One region of the Thalassolituus sp. UBA2590 genome, then DNA from elsewhere that is predicted to be linked to it. Evidence: predicted binding sites of a transcription regulator. Region 1 holds the regulator's gene; each other region holds the start of a gene.
What was found. The regulator sigma-54, encoded in region 1, starts transcription at its own class of promoters, with help from an activator protein. The targets are predictions, from matches to a motif close to TGGCACNNNNNTTGCTNT.
Positions count from the first base shown of each region.

Region 2: the regulator sigma-54 is predicted to act here: its motif matches at 1,409-1,426, upstream of flgB (flagellar basal body rod protein FlgB).
Region 3: the regulator sigma-54 is predicted to act here: its motif matches at 1,577-1,594, upstream of B2067_RS05480 (ammonium transporter).

Region 1 is NZ_DDKU01000053.1:851-6,063, forward strand. It holds gene B2067_RS04905 (KpsF/GutQ family sugar-phosphate isomerase) at 1-513, shown strand, start outside; gene lptC (LPS export ABC transporter periplasmic protein LptC) at 513-1,064, shown strand; gene lptA (lipopolysaccharide transport periplasmic protein LptA) at 1,048-1,626, shown strand; gene lptB (LPS export ABC transporter ATP-binding protein) at 1,623-2,348, shown strand; gene B2067_RS04925 (RNA polymerase factor sigma-54) at 2,493-4,052, shown strand; gene hpf (ribosome hibernation-promoting factor, HPF/YfiA family) at 4,117-4,419, shown strand; gene ptsN (PTS IIA-like nitrogen regulatory protein PtsN) at 4,423-4,881, shown strand; gene rapZ (RNase adapter RapZ) at 4,899-5,213, shown strand, end outside.
Region 2 is NZ_DDKU01000089.1:1,082-6,294, forward strand. It holds gene B2067_RS08420 (flagellar hook assembly protein FlgD) at 1-501, opposite strand, end outside; gene flgC (flagellar basal body rod protein FlgC) at 513-962, opposite strand; gene flgB (flagellar basal body rod protein FlgB) at 965-1,366, opposite strand; gene B2067_RS08435 (CheR family methyltransferase) at 1,539-2,372, opposite strand; gene B2067_RS08440 (chemotaxis protein CheV) at 2,378-3,301, opposite strand; gene flgA (flagellar basal body P-ring formation chaperone FlgA) at 3,378-4,100, shown strand; gene flgM (flagellar biosynthesis anti-sigma factor FlgM) at 4,178-4,507, shown strand; gene flgN (flagellar export chaperone FlgN) at 4,519-4,989, shown strand; gene B2067_RS08460 (flagellar brake protein) at 5,003-5,213, shown strand, end outside.
Region 3 is NZ_DDKU01000062.1:959-6,171, reverse strand. It holds gene B2067_RS05490 (ABC transporter permease) at 1-149, shown strand, start outside; gene B2067_RS05485 (ABC transporter permease) at 182-1,381, shown strand; gene B2067_RS05480 (ammonium transporter) at 1,636-2,922, shown strand; gene B2067_RS05475 (hypothetical protein) at 2,925-3,656, shown strand; gene B2067_RS05470 (metallophosphoesterase) at 3,735-4,763, opposite strand; gene B2067_RS05465 (CBS domain-containing protein) at 4,961-5,213, shown strand, end outside.

The DNA of each region.
Region 1 (5,213 bases):
GCGCCGACGTCCTCGACAACGTGTGCACTCGTGATGGGTGATGCGCTGGCGATCGCGCTGCTGGAAGCAAAAGGCTTCACCGCCGAAGACTTCGCATTTTCGCACCCGGGCGGTAGCCTCGGTCGTCGTCTGCTATTGAAAGTAGAAGACATCATGCACAGTGGCGAGCAGATTCCGGTTGTCTCTCCGGAAACCTCACTGCCTGAAGCGCTGCTGATCGCCACCTCGAAAGGGCTGGGCATGACTACAGTCGCAGGCCCGGACGGCAAGCTCGCCGGTATCTTCACCGATGGTGACCTTCGTCGTGCCATCGACCATGGTGTCGATATCCGTAATGCCACCATCAAAGATGTGATGACGGTTGAATGTAAAACGACCTCACCGGGCATGCTCGCAGCAGAAGCCCTGAAAATCATGGAAGACGGCAAGATCAACGCGCTCGTCGTGCAGGACGAAGGCCGCACCGTCGGTGTTATTAACATGCACGACCTTCTGCGAGCAGGCGTCATCTGATGCGTAAGCGCTATCTACTGCTATTAGTCACCGCATTTTTCGGCGTTGCCTTTCTGGCAGTAGATCGCTACACCCGCGATATTACCGGGCAAACGACCGAACAGGTCGTTCGCGAGCCGGATTATTATGGCGAAGTACTGTTCAGTCGCCGCTACGAAAAAGACGGCTCACTGGCCGATACTTTTTACGCCGCAAAATCAGAGCACTTTCCCGAGGGCGACCTCACCGTATTCAGTGAGCCACGTCTTCTGGTCAGTTCAAAAGACGACTGGGTACTGACCGCTGACGAAGGTGTTATGCGCGGCAACGAACAGGCACTGAAATTATCAGGCAACATATTAATCAGGCCGCTCGACAGCAGTGACCCGATGCGCCTTGAAACCTCAAGGCTGACCTATCATATTGATGACAAGATCGCAGAGACTGATGAGCTGGTTACCATGACGGGTGAAAACAGCCGCATGACTGGCACCGGAATGATGTTTGACGCCACACGTCAGCGCCTCGAACTGAAAACAGGAGTCCGTACGACTTATGAACCTGTTCAATAAACTGGCCGTGATGTCGCTGTCAGTGATCGCAAGCTACACAGTCGCATTGCCGGATGACTGGCAGAAAGAAATGACGATCCTCTCAGATTCTGCAGAAATCGACCGCCGCGCAGGTACAGTTGTGTATGAAGGCAACGTCATTCTTACCCAAGGCACGCTGAAAATAGAAGCCGACCGCCTGATGATTCTGCGCAACGGCGACACCCTCGAAAAAGCCGTCGCAGAAGGCGACCGCGCCCGTTATCAGCAGCAGATTGAAGTCGGTAAACCGCTCACCACAGCCCTCGGCAACCGCATCGATTACTACACCAGCGAGCGCCGCATCATTATCACCGGCGATGCTGAGCTGGAACAGGAAGGCAATATTTTCAGCGGCGAACGCATCACCTACGACATGGCAACAGAGACCGTGCGTGCTGATGGCACCACCGCTGAGTCGTCGACCGACAGCACAGATGAAGACTCCGGCCGGATCAAAGTCGTTATCCAGCCGCCAAAACCTGAGTCCGAATCTGACTCAGAGTCTGACACGACAGAATCTCCGGAAGCAGCGACAGAATGAAAACACTGAAGGCAGAACATCTGGCCAAAAGTTACGGCGGCCGCGAAGTCGTTAAAGACGTGTCTATACGCGTTGAAAGCGGTCAGATCGTTGGTTTGCTGGGCCCTAATGGCGCCGGCAAAACGACCTGTTTCTACATGATCGTCAACCTGGTGCAGGCTGATCGTGGTCGCATCATGATCGACGACGAAGACATCAGCCACCTGCCAATGCACGGCCGCGCCCGCAAAGGCATCGGCTACCTGCCGCAGGAAGCGTCGATTTTCCGCAAGCTCAGTGTTGCCGATAACATCATGGCAATTCTTGAGACCCGTAAAGATCTCAATCGCCAGCAGCGCACCGAACAGCTCGAGCAGCTACTCAACGAATTTCATATTCAACACATCCGCGACAGCGCAGGCATGGCGTTATCCGGCGGTGAGCGTCGACGTGTCGAGATTGCCAGAGCGCTGGCAGCAGAGCCCTCCTTCATTCTGCTCGACGAACCCTTCGCCGGTGTAGATCCGATCTCAGTATCGGACATCATGGATATCATCCGTCAGCTCAAAGCGCGGGGCATCGGCGTACTGATCACCGACCATAACGTGCGCGAGACCCTCGCGATTTGCGAAAAGGCTTTCATCGTCGGTGGCGGCCACATCATCGCCGAAGGCACGGCTGAAGACGTACTGGCGAATGAACAGGTACGGGAAGTCTACCTTGGTGACGATTTCCGTCTTTGAAACTCTGACCAATGTCACGTACTGTAAGGTTATCTATTTACTCTGGTAAGCAAAATAGGTTCCATACACAAGGACTTTGCCTATAATGCTAGGTGCATCAAACAAAAAGATGGTTAGATTTTCAGGTCGTAATTACCGAGTTATATGAAGACATCCCTTCAGATTAAGATGGGCCAGCAGCTGACAATGACGCCTCAGCTGCAACAGGCCATCCGCCTCCTCCAGCTTTCAACGCTGGACCTTCAGCAGGAAATTCAGGAAGCGCTGGATTCCAACCCAATGCTGGAAAGCGAAGAGTTTGATGACAACAGCGACTCAGGAAACGAGTCCGACAACGATTCCCGCAGTTCTGATTCCGATAACAACGACAGAGACAGCCGCGAAGACCGTGAGAGCAGCTCTGACAATCAGGATTACGACAATTCCTACGATGACAATTCCTACGACGATCAGAGCGGCCAGGAATCTCTCGATGAGCAATGGTCGAGCGAGAAACTGCCCGATGACCTGCCTGTAGATAGCCAGTGGGAAGATACCTATCAGGTCAGCGCCGGAGTCGCATCAAGCTCCGGGCCGGTAGACGAAGACTTTGACTACGATTCCCGCTACGCCACCAGCGACAATCTGCAGGATCACCTGCTCTGGCAGCTAAACCTGACCCCAATGTCAGATGCTGACCGCGAAGTTGCGACCATGCTGATTGATGGTGTAGACGATGATGGCTACCTTCACACGACAGTTGAAGACGTCATTGAAGCGATGGACCCATCACTCGAGATCGAAGAAGAAGAAGTGATGGCTGTTCTTCATCGCCTGCAACAATTTGATCCGGCCGGTGTTTTCTGCCGCGACCTGCGCGAATGTCTGCTTCTTCAGCTGCATCAGCTTCCACAAGGTACCCCGTGGTTAACCGAAGCTCAGCTGATCATTCGTGATCATATTGACCTGCTTGGTAGCCGTGATTATCAGTCGCTGATGCGCCGTACCAAATTAAAGGAAGACGATCTGAAATCCGTCATGCGACTGATTAAAGAGCTGAACCCTAAGCCGGGTGCCGGTATCGCTTCAGAAGAATCTGAATACGTCATTCCAGACGTCATCGTCCGCCAGATTCGTGATGAGTGGCGTGTTGAGCTGAATCCAGAAATTGCACCCAAGCTGCGTGTGAATGCCGATTATGCATCGCTGATCCGCCGCTCAGACAGCAGTGCCGACAATACCTTCCTCAAAGATCACCTGCAGGAAGCGCGCTGGTTTATCAAAAGCCTGCAAAGTCGCAATGACACTCTGCTCAAAGTCGCAACCAAAATCGTTGAATTCCAGATAGACTTCTTTGAAGAAGGTGATGAAGGGATGAAACCGCTGGTGCTTCATGACATCGCCGAAGCGGTTGGTATGCATGAGTCAACGATCTCGCGGGTGACGACTCAGAAATACATGCATACGCCGCGCGGCATTTTTGAGCTCAAGTATTTTTTCTCCAGCCACGTCAGCACCGACAGCGGCGGGGAGTGTTCATCGACGGCCATCCGGGCGATGATCAAAAAACTGATCGCGGACGAAAACACGCGGAAGCCACTCAGTGACAACAAGATAGCAACGATGCTGGGTGAGAAAGGCATCAAAGTGGCACGGCGCACGGTAGCGAAATACCGCGAGGCTATGCTGATACCACCATCAAATGAACGTAAGCAGCTGATTTAGAGTCTGTTAGTTGAGAGTCAACAGACTTTGATTCACATACCGCCAGCGACACAGGAGACTTGGCATGCAAATCAATATCAGTGGTCATCATGTAGAAGTAACAGAAGCTATGCAGGCACACGTTGAAGATAAAATGGCTAAACTGACACGCCACAGTGACAGCATCACCACAGGGCAAGTCACACTGACTGTCGTTAAAGATCGACAGACGGCTGAAGCGACAATTCACATCACAGGTCACGACCTGCACGCCAAAGCAGAAAACGAAGATATGTATACCGCTATCGATCAGATGGTGGATAAGCTGGACCGTCAGGTTCTGAAACACAAAGAGAAGCTGGTAGCGCGCCAACACGGTCAAGGCTGAAGCATGTCTTTGAGTATTGAGGATATCCTCACACCGGAGCGGTCCGTCATTGACGTGACCGTTTCCAGTAAGAAAAAACTGTTAGAACAACTTTCATCTCTGGTTGCTGAAGAAATCGGCGACGCCTCCGCAGACGATATATACGAACGCCTGTTAGCACGCGAGCGCATGGGGAGCACAGGGATAGGAGAAGGCATCGCCATCCCACACTGCCGACTGCTGCAGTGTCAGAAAGCGTTGGGCATTCTACTAAGATTAAATACCCCGATAGACTATGATTCTATTGATGGTAATCCGGTCGACCTCGTATTTGCTTTGTTAGTCCCCGAGGAAGCGACCGACGAACACCTTCAGATATTGGCGACACTCGCCAGTAACTTTAATCAGGCGGAATATCGCGAAGCTCTACGCAACGCGCCAGACGCCAAACATCTTTTCCAGCGAGCGATCGCAGAGCGGTAGTCATCACGGAGTCGAATATGCGCCTGGTAGTTATCAGCGGAAGATCAGGATCGGGCAAATCGAGCGCTCTGCACGTTCTCGAAGATCTGGGCTTCTATTGCATCGATAACCTGCCGATCGGGCTGCTACCCGCATTGGCCAGTCAGGCAGATGCTAACGACAAGCTCACCCGGGTAGCGGTCAGTATTGACGCGCGTAACCTGTCGGCGACAGAAGAGCCTGTCGAACAACTACTGTTCGATCTGCCTAATGATCACTATCAGCTCGACGTGGTTTATCTTGATGCGTCTGAAAAGGTTCTGCTGCAACGATTCAGCGCGACACGCCGAAAG
Region 2 (5,213 bases), on a different contig from region 1:
GTCACCATCGACCATCAGGTTGTAGCCATCCCAGCGCACAGACATGGCGCCCGCGTCATGTGAACCGAGTGAAATCTGCTCCAGAGTCTGACCATTTTTGTTTTCGATGGTCAGCATCATGTCGCCTGTCGCCGCAGGTACCTCAGTGAAGCCGCTGACCACACCGCCGTTCGTGAGCAGGCCTGTGGTATTACCATCAACAATCACACTCTGACCGACGAGACTTGACGCCTGTAAAGCGGCATTGGAGGTAAACTGTGCCGCCATGCTCTCTGCCGTATCGTTGAGGTTGTCGATCCCTTCAACCGATGAGAACTGAGCCAGCTGAGCAACGAACGCCTGGTTATCTGTCGGCTCCAGTGGGTTCTGATTATTCAGCTGCGCGACCATGAGTTCGAGGAAGGCATTACGACCCAGTTCGTTTTCTTTGGCTTCGGTCTGCGTCGGCGTACGGTACTGATCCAGTACGGCGGCGTTGTTGTTTACTTCGTTAATCGCCATTTATCGCCCCCTTACTGGCCAAGTGTGAGTGTGCGTTGCAGCATCTGCTTCGCGGTTTTAAGAACTTCAACGTTCATTTGATAGCTGCGCGATGAAGACATCATGTCGGTCATTTCTTCAACGATGTTCACGTTCGGGTAGTACACGTAGCCGTCGTCGTTCGCCATTGGATGATCTGGCTGGAAACGTGCCTGCAGCGGTGAATCTTTTTCGACGATGCCGTCGATTTTTACGCCAGCACCCATGGCCGCATCGGTATCCATAAAACCGTTCACATCCCGGCTTTTTGAATTCACTTCGCTTTCGAGCACGGAAAACCAGGGCTTGCGTGCGCGGTAGGTTTCATCCACAGAGCTTGAAGCGCTGTCGGCGTTGGCAATGTTACTGGCGGTGGTATTCAGTCGGACTGACTGGGCAGTCATACCGCTTCCGGCAATGTTAAGTACGCTGGTCAGTGACATAATTATTCTCCCCGGATCGCGTTACGCATGCCTTTGAACTTACCGCTCAAAAATTCGAAGCTGGCGTTGTAGTCCATGCTGTTACGGGCAAACAGAGCTTGTTCGGTCTGGGCGTCGACCGTGTTACCGTCGATGGATGGCTGCAGAGGATTGCGATACTTCAGTTCGTCATCGGCAAAGCCGCTGGTGCCACTCAGGTGAGCAGAATGCGTCGCTGCCATACCGAATGAGGTGTTGCTGTGAGTTTCTGCTTCGAGAATGGCTTTGAAATCAAAATCACGGGCCTTGAATTCTGGGGTGTCTGCATTGGCAAGGTTGTTTGCCAGTACTTCGGCGCGTTGCGCACGAAGCTGCATTGCGTTGTCGTGGATTCCGAGTGCGTTGGTAAAGTTGATTGCGCCCATTCTGTACCTGCCTGTTTGCCATATGTGTTCGTCTGCAGAGATACAGCAAGAGCTGGGCCAATTTATTTTTTACTTATTTTTCAATGGGTTATCAAAAAAGCGGGCATTTAAAGGAGAATTTCACAGAGGGGAACGGCAAGCCCTTACCTACCAGCGGCAAAGGCTAAAACGATTACTTTTTCCGGTAGAGGATACCGGGGTTACAACTGACCATTTCATAGTGATCCGGCATCCCACTCAAGGCTTCTGAAGCACCGAGGATCAGGTAGCCACCCGGCTTCAGAGCACCGTGCATTTTCAATAGGATGTCGCGCTTACGTTCGGCGCTGAAATAAATCAGTACATTGCGGCAGAAGATAATATCGAAGGTGCCGAGACGCGAGTAGCTGTCGTTCAAGTTAAAGTTTCTGAACTCCACGCCCTGGCGCAGTTCTTTGCCGACGTGCCAGGCATCGTCTCCGGTTTTTTCAAAGTACTTCGCCAGCTGGTCTTCTGGCATGCCACGCCGTATCGCCATCCATGGGTACGTCCCTTCTTTGGCGGCGCTCAAAGCACTTTCTGATAAATCGGTAGCCAACACTGACACAGCAGGCAGACGTTTCGAGCTCGTTCGCCGGAATTCCAGTTCAGTCAGTTTGATGGAGTAAGGTTCCTGCCCTGTTGAGCAGGCCGAAGACCAGATACGTATGGGCGACGACTGCTCAGCGAGTGCCGGAAAAACGCGATTACGAAGAATTTCAAAAGGATGACTGTCACGCAGCCAGAGTGTTTCGTTGGTCGTCATGGCATCAATGACGTTATTTTTGAACTGACGGTCACGCTCCATGCAGTACATCAGCTCGGTCAGACTGGGTAAATTACGGTCGGCCATGAGCTTTCGCAAACGGCTGGCGACCAGGTATTCTTTGCCATCCCCCAGCAGAATGCCGGAGAGTCCCTCAAGGTAGTCGCGGAACTGGTTATACTCCGCAGCAGTTACCACGACTTCCTTCTTGTTATGCGTCATCAATTTCAACCGTGGTTAATTCGGCTCACAATATTGTCGGCCAGTACGTCGGGGTCAAACTTTGCAATAAAGTCATTAGCACCCACTTTTTCAACCATTGCCTGGTTAAATACACCGCTCAGTGATGAGTGCAGTACTACATAAAATCCCTTCATCGCATCGTTACTACGAATGTGAGTGGTCAGCGTGTAGCCATCCATCTCTGGCATCTCAATATCGGATACCAACATCATGTAACGGTCCTGCGGTCGCTCACCCTCGTCTACGATTCCTTTCAGGTGCTCCCAGGCTTGTCTGCCATCTTCGAGAGCGACAACCTCTACGCCAACGTTCTCCAGACAGCGGGTAATCTGCTTACGCGCAATCTTAGAATCATCCACGATCAGAACTTTCTTTTTACCGGCCTCAGTACGGACGTCGTCACTGACGATGCCTTCACTGATGTCCTCTTTCACCGGCGATACTTCAGCAAGAATCTTCTCTACGTCGATGATCTCGACGATGTGATTCTCAACTTCAGTGACTGCTGTGAGGTAATGCTCGCGGCCCGTGCCCTTGGGCGGTGGATGAATATGTTCCCAGTTCATGTTGATGATTTTGTCGACCGAAGCCACCAGGAAGCCCTGAGTCGCGCCGTTGTACTCAGTAATAATCACGAACGCACCATTCACTTCCTCCAGCGGAGGACCACCCGTTGCCAGGCTCATATCGAGAATCGGTGTGGTTCCTGAGCGGATGTGAACAACCCCACGGACAACACGATTGCTGCCAGGCAGGGACGTCAGTCGCGGACACTGTATGATCTCTTTTACTTTGAATACGTTAATGCCGTACAACTGTTTACCGCGGACGCGGAAAAGCAGCAGCTCCAGACGGTTTTCACCGACCAGCTTGGTACGTTGGTTTACGGACTCAAGAACACCAGCCATGTGTGCCTCTCTTTCAGATCAATTCCGGCACGACCTTTGCTCAACCTGAGGTATGAGTAATAAAAGTGCCGGAATCATGACATCATTTTCGTTAGCTTCATTGAGCATAGTAGAGAACCGGAGAAGCGCAGGCGTTTTATTTGGTTTTTTCATCTGGTCTTTGTCGACCGCTGCTCAGGCCGGAAGCTCTCTGGATGATGTCACCGCTGAACTGAAGAATCGCTGGATTGCGCTGGGGGGAGACGCCAGTGTATCTGAGTTTGAGTACCCTTCTGTATCACCGGGATATGAATTGCCAGGCTGCAACGCGTCGCTTGAGGTGAATGTTGTCCGTCACCTGCAACCAGGCCGCAACGGCGTTGAGGTCAGCTGTGCAGCACCTTTCTGGCGCCAGTCGTTCGCAGTTGAACTTAAGGTTTTTGCAAATGTCGTCACAGCTGATACCGACATACGCCGGGATACTGTTATCAATGCCGGTCAACTCAGAATCAGTCGCCTGGACACTTCTGATCTGCACAAAGGATATTTCAGTAATATAGACGCCGTCAGCGGAATGCTGAGCAAGCGAACACTCAGGCAAGGAACACCTGTCACACCTGACATGGTCGACTTACCCGACCTTGTTCAACGCGGGCAACTGCTCAAAATCAGGCTCGTCAGACCTGGGATTCAGGTCGAGATTAAGGGGGAAGCCCTGTCTCGTGGTCACCTGGGTGAACAGATACGAGTCAGGAATACACAGTCAGGAACCACCCTGTTTGCGGAAGTCATCGGCGATGGCTTAGTACAGGTCCAGTGAGTTTTCAAAAAAACTGACACTTTTTCCTAAAGTAATGAAATCTGCTGCCGTTAACTACAATGAAGAGGTACATCTGAATGAAGCTCGGAGAAATGATGATGAACATCAGTAAATTCACTAACGGCAACAGTGTCGACACGAATCGTAGTCGTACTGAACCCGTTAAGGCCCCAGAAACGAATGCTGAAGGCAAAGCCAGGGAATCCGCGCCGCTGACCGACCAGGTCAAGCTTAGTGCGAGCAGCAAAAGCATTCAGCAGATAGAAGCTGAGATTAAAGAGATGAAGGACGTCGACGACGCAACCGTTGAGCGCATACGTAGCGCCATTGATAACGGTGAATACAAAATCGATTACGACAGACTGGCAGGGAAAATGCTTGATTTTGAGGACCGATTCAACTTCTGAGGTCCTCAGGTATGCTTTTAGATACCTCTCCCCTTGCCCGGCTGATGTCATCCGAGCTAGACGCCAGCCGGCAGCTCTTCACCCTGCTAGAGCAGGAACTGGAGGCCGTAAGCCACCACCGTACGTCTGAACTGGACACTCTGAACCCTGCCAAAGAGAAACAGGTAACCCTCCTGAAACAGCAGGCGAGTACCCGCTTACAGTGGATGAAAGACCACCAGCTACCTCTGAGTGCAGAGTGCCTGCAACACGAGGCTGTCCAGAATAACTCCGAAATTCACCCATTGTGGCAGCAGCTTGCCGCTCAGTATGAAGCCAACCGGCAAATCTCAGAGCGCCTGAGCGAAATGGTTCTGGCATTGCGATTCCGCGCCGAACAGAAGCTTCGTATCTTGCATGCCCGACAGAATGATCCACACTTATATAATGAATATGGAAAAACTTCCGGAGCGAATCCGGGACTTAATAGTATCGAAGCGTAGTGGATCGTCAGACATGCCAGAGGCAAGTATCAATCAGGAATTTCTGCTGAACTCCCCAGAAGACGTATACGGCGCTCTGCGCAAGGTTGTGCTTCTGGAAACCCCTGTGACCCTGCGTATAGATGGCGACGACACCGAATACAAATCGGCAATTACGGAAACCAGCTTCAAGTCCCGCAGCTTCTTTATGGACCGGGTTATCCCGATGCAGGGCAACGATCTGA
Region 3 (5,213 bases), on a different contig from region 1:
CCGAAGTGCCCTTCGCAACCCCTTTATGGGCCAGCGTATCGGCGATTGGTGTGTCTGCCATTGCGGGTATTCTCTTCTCCTGGATACCGGCGCAGAAAGCCGCAAAGCTACCACCCGTGTTGGCACTGCAAGCTCAGGCAGGGAAATAACTGTGGTAGACCTTGCTGCGAGGGAAATATAAATGATCAGACCTGACGACTGGCTTCGCCTTGCTACCTCACCTGTCACCAGCCAGCCGGGCAAAAGCGTATTAACTGCGCTCGGCATCGCCATTGGTATTGCCGCAGTCACGCTGTTAACCACACTCGGGCACGGCGTTCGCCAATATGTTCTGGATAGCTTCTCACAATTTGGCACTCGTATTATTGCAATAACGCCGGGCCACAGCGAAACCGCCGGTATGGCCGGAGGGTTAATCAGCTCAGTGCGATTACTGACCCTCGATGACGCCGAAGCCTTAGCGAGAATTACCGGCAGCGAATGGGTGGTATCAAATGTTCAGGGCTCGGGGCCTATACGCTACGGCGAGCGCGTTCGCAGTACAGAGATTCTCGGTACGACCTCTGATTTTAATCAGGCCTGGGACTTCCCTCTGGCGATGGGAAAGTTTCTGCCCGACACCGGCGGCAATAGCCCTGCCGTTGCAGTGATAGGCGACACCTTATACCGAGAGCTGTTTCGTAGCGAAAACCCGCTTGGAAAGTTTATCCGCATTGGTGGCCAGCGTTATCGGGTCATTGGTGTGATGCAACCCAAAGGCTCAACACTGGGGTTTGATCTTGATGATATGGCGTATATTCCTGCGGATCGTGCTCTTACGCTTTTTAATCGGGAAGGATTAATGGAAGTGGATGTCGTGTTCTCTGAGGGCACAACATCCAGCCAGATGCTTGAGCGCATAAAAGCGGTGATGATGAAACGCCACGGCCAGGAAGACTTCACCCTGACCAGCCAGGATGAAATGCTCAGTAGCATGAACCGCATTCTCGGCATCCTGACCATAGGCGTCGCGGCTTTGGGTGGGATTTCTTTATTAGTCGGCGGCGTGGGTATCTTCACCATCATGACGACCAACCTGACCGAGCGCACCGCAGAGATCGGGTTACTGCGAGCCATTGGTTGTCCGCGACGGCAGCTGCTCAGTCTCTTTTTGGGCGAGGCCGTCATGCTCTCATTATTCGGTGCTTTTATCGGTATCGTTATCACAGCCGTTGTCGTTGCCCTGTTAAGCCTATTGGCCCCGGCCTTTCCGGTTCAGATTCAGTTTTCAACACTGGGACTGGCCATTGCAGTAGCGACGATCACTGGCCTTATTTCCGGCATTTGGCCCGCCTATAAATCATCACGGCTGAGCCCTATTGAGGCTTTACGGGGGGAGTAACTTTCCTTGCCCTAAACCCAGTCATCACGCTTTTCTTTGGTGCGACAGTGCGCCCCAAAACCGACCACACTCGCACCATCATGGTTAGCCCAGTTGTTTTTATTCATTCCGGTATATTTTTCACAAGCTGTTCAAGGCCCGCCGCAGCTGCATCGCGACAGATAACCCGCCCTTAATTACAAAGTTATAAATAGATGGCATGACACTTGCCAATCAAGCAGGAGAAACTTTATAAGAAACATAGGCTTAGCTATATGTACATTCCCCCAGCGATACTCCTGTCGCTTACTCTGATCCCCGGAATCGCTCACGCCGATACCGGAACAACCAGCATGGATATCGTCTGGATTCTGTTTTCTGCCACACTTGTCTTTTTTATGCAGGCCGGTTTTGCCTTGCTTGAAAGTGGCATGTCTCGCGCAAAAAATGCCATTAACGTGATGATGAAAAACTACATCGATGTCTGTATCGGTAGTCTATTATTCTGGGCCATTGGCTTCGGTATTATGTTTGGCAACAACCCAACGGGCTTCTTTGGCACCACGGCATTCGGCTTATCTGAAGGCAGTAACTGGGACTTTACTTTCTTGTTATTCCAGACCATGTTCGCTGCGACCGCTGTCACTATCTGCAGTGGTGCCATGGCCGAACGCACTCGCTATACCGCCTATTTATTATCTGCGGCGGCCATCGTCACCTTTATTTATCCTGTGTTCGGAAGCTGGGTCTGGGGCGGTAGTTACGGCGGTCAGGGCTGGTTGGCTGAGCTGGGCTTTATTGATTTTGCAGGCTCTACCGTTGTGCACTCTTTGGGCGCATGGTGTGCACTTGCCGGGGTCATTGCGGTTGGCGCCCGTACTGGTCGTTTTGATAATTCGGGCAAAGTACGGAATATTCCGGGCCACAATTTATCTCTGGTTGCACTGGGTGGCTTCATCCTCTGGTTCGGCTGGTTTGGCTTTAATGGCGGCAGTGCATTATCTGCGTCAGAAAATATTGGCGGTATTATTCTTAACACTCACCTTTCCGCCGCGGCGGGAGCCGGCGGTGCGATTCTATTATCTGCTCTGTTGCAGCGTCCGATTCTTTTAACGACCACAGTTAATGGTAGCCTCGCAGGACTGGTCGGGATCACCGCGGGTTGCGCAACGATGGAACCGCCATTCGCCATCGTCACAGGCGCTGTCAGTGGTGTGATTGCAACTCTGGGTCAGGACCTGATGCTTCGTTGGAAACTCGACGATGTTGTTTCAGCAATTCCCGTGCATGGTTTCGCCGGTGCCTGGGGCACGATTGCCGCGGGGCTCTTTTTCGCTGGCGACATGTTCGATACTCAGCGTGTTGCGACTCAGGCCATTGGTGTCATCACTGCCTTCCTCTGGGCCTTCCCGCTGTCGCTGCTGGTGTTCACGCTGATTCGCTTTATGATCGGCCTACGTTCTTCGAAGGAACACGAGCAGATGGGCCTCGATTGTACCGAGCACAATGAAGTCGGTTATCCAGAGTTCCAGCAAAACATCACATTCCGTCAGGAGCCATAAGCATGAGCCCTGATATTAAACGTCGCATCGTGTTTACGATTTTGTCGGACTATATTGCTGGCGAAGAACTTCGCCAGGTTATGATCCTATGGCAAGCGGAATTTTCTGAACGCTCGCGTTATGAACTGAATCAGTTCCTGGGCGCGTGCCGGGATGTGCCTGGTATTCAGCAGAATCGCCTTGAGATTCTCAGTCGTCTGGTGCGCATGGTCATGGCTGCTAACGAATCTGATCTGAAGCCTGACCCCATCAACTGGATGAATTCAGCAGACGATGCAGAAACTTCGTTTACGCCTTCTGAGCCGGTGATCAAAGAAGAGACCCGTCGGCCTCAGCAAACTGCCTCCAGGCCTTCGCAATTCCAGAAGAACTCAGATACGGCACCGCAGAACAGTCTGGTCGCCGAAGTAGTTAATATGCTGTTTAGCCGCTTGCGCTCAGATCAGATACGCACCATTAAATCGTATGTGCTCAGCGCTGCTCAGAAGAAGAAATTGCAGCCAGCAGCTGTGGCTATGTTTGAACAACCGGATATTTCGGTCTCAGCCGTTCATACCCCACTCGAAATCAGGGATGCACGTAAGCTGATTAACTTCACCTACATCGGCTGCTGCGAGGCAATCGGCCCGGTAGATGCCGACTTGCTGCTTAGTAAAGCGGTACGCGAGGTCGGTGAGAAGTATCGAGGCACTGAGCCCTATGCGAACTGTCTGAACCAACTTCTGGGGCGGTAACGTTTGCAGCATGATTAAAAATTAAAAGCCACTGACAGGCTGCCAGTGGCTTTTTACATGTATCAGCAAGTGAGTAAATCAATCTCGCATCAGTTGATAGCTGTGCGCCAGCGTGTGTTCTCCAGTCACTTCATCAACTGTATACACGCGGACTATCAGTTCATTTCCTTCAATGTATAAATGCATAAAACCCAGAACATCACCCTGCTGAAACTCAGCTGGGTTACGATTAACATCGTCAAGTGGACGTTGTTTTGCGCCTGCACCTGACACTATCTGAGTCATACCATCGCAACGTTCTACGGGTGGCAGAATCTGAAGATCATGATCATGGCCAGAAATCATCAGGTCAAAATCGCCGCATAAATTGTCGCCTACGAAATCATAAAAAGCGTATCCGAAAGCAGGAACACCATCGTACCAGCCAGCGTTGCCGTGACGGCCATTTGAAATATATGGGTGATGGGAAAACGCAATTTTCCAGGGTGTCGTCGCAGATTCTTTTTCAGCTTCGATCCACTCTTCCTGAACCCGATAGTATTTAAACTGACGGTATTTAGGATCAGGATCAGACACAGCCGCCAGCGGATTAGAATCGAGTGAGAAGAAAGTCACCAGTGGCGCTTCTGATTCAAGCGGTGCAGTAAACGAATAGTACCGTGCTGGCATATTCCACTTTTCACTCATGCGGTCTTCCGCATAGTGATAATCCACCTGAAACTCGCCCTTGTCGTTATCCAGGCCATCGCCACTCAACCAGCCGTTATCGTGGTTACCAAGCGTCATATAGAACGGGAAATCAACGTCTGCATACGGCTTTTCGAATTTATCGATAAACTGAACATCGTCGACCGAATCAACGCCAGTTTCATAGATATTGTCACCCAACCCCAGGGCAAAATCGCAGCCGAGTTCATCACAGACTGCCTTCATGGCTGCCGCAACCTTATACTGCTTTTCTTCGCCCGTACCGGTGTCACCGATGGCGATAAAAGAAACTGCGCCGTCTGGCACCTCAACGACCGGCTCTTCTGGTTCCTCAGGAAACCAGGACATGCCATAAGCGGGTAAATGTACGGCCAGCGCCACCAATGCGAGCTTTTTCATCTTCTGTCTCCAGACATCACAGCAGTAAAACCACTGAGAGTACCCCCCCAGTGCTTCAGATTTGTGAAACATCCTACATAAGCTTTGTACCCGATGCCGCGACTCTGCGCGCCAAACGAAAGCATCAGAAGAACCAGTTCACTTCATTGAGAGGTGCTAAACTCATCAGATAGAGGTATAAGAAGCAGGAGGTTCTGATGATTGTGGATTCTTTGATGACCACCCGAGTCGTGACCGTACATTTGGATGACAAGCTGACAAAGCTGCAGGAAATATTCATTAATACGCGCTTCCATCACGTTCTGGTGGCTGAGAATGGCCGATTACGTGGGGTTATTACCGATCGCGACTTTTTTAAAGCGGTGAGCCCATACATTGGCACACCGGCAGAAACCACGCACGATACTGCAACGATTAACAAGAAGGCTCATCAGATTATGAGTCGGAACC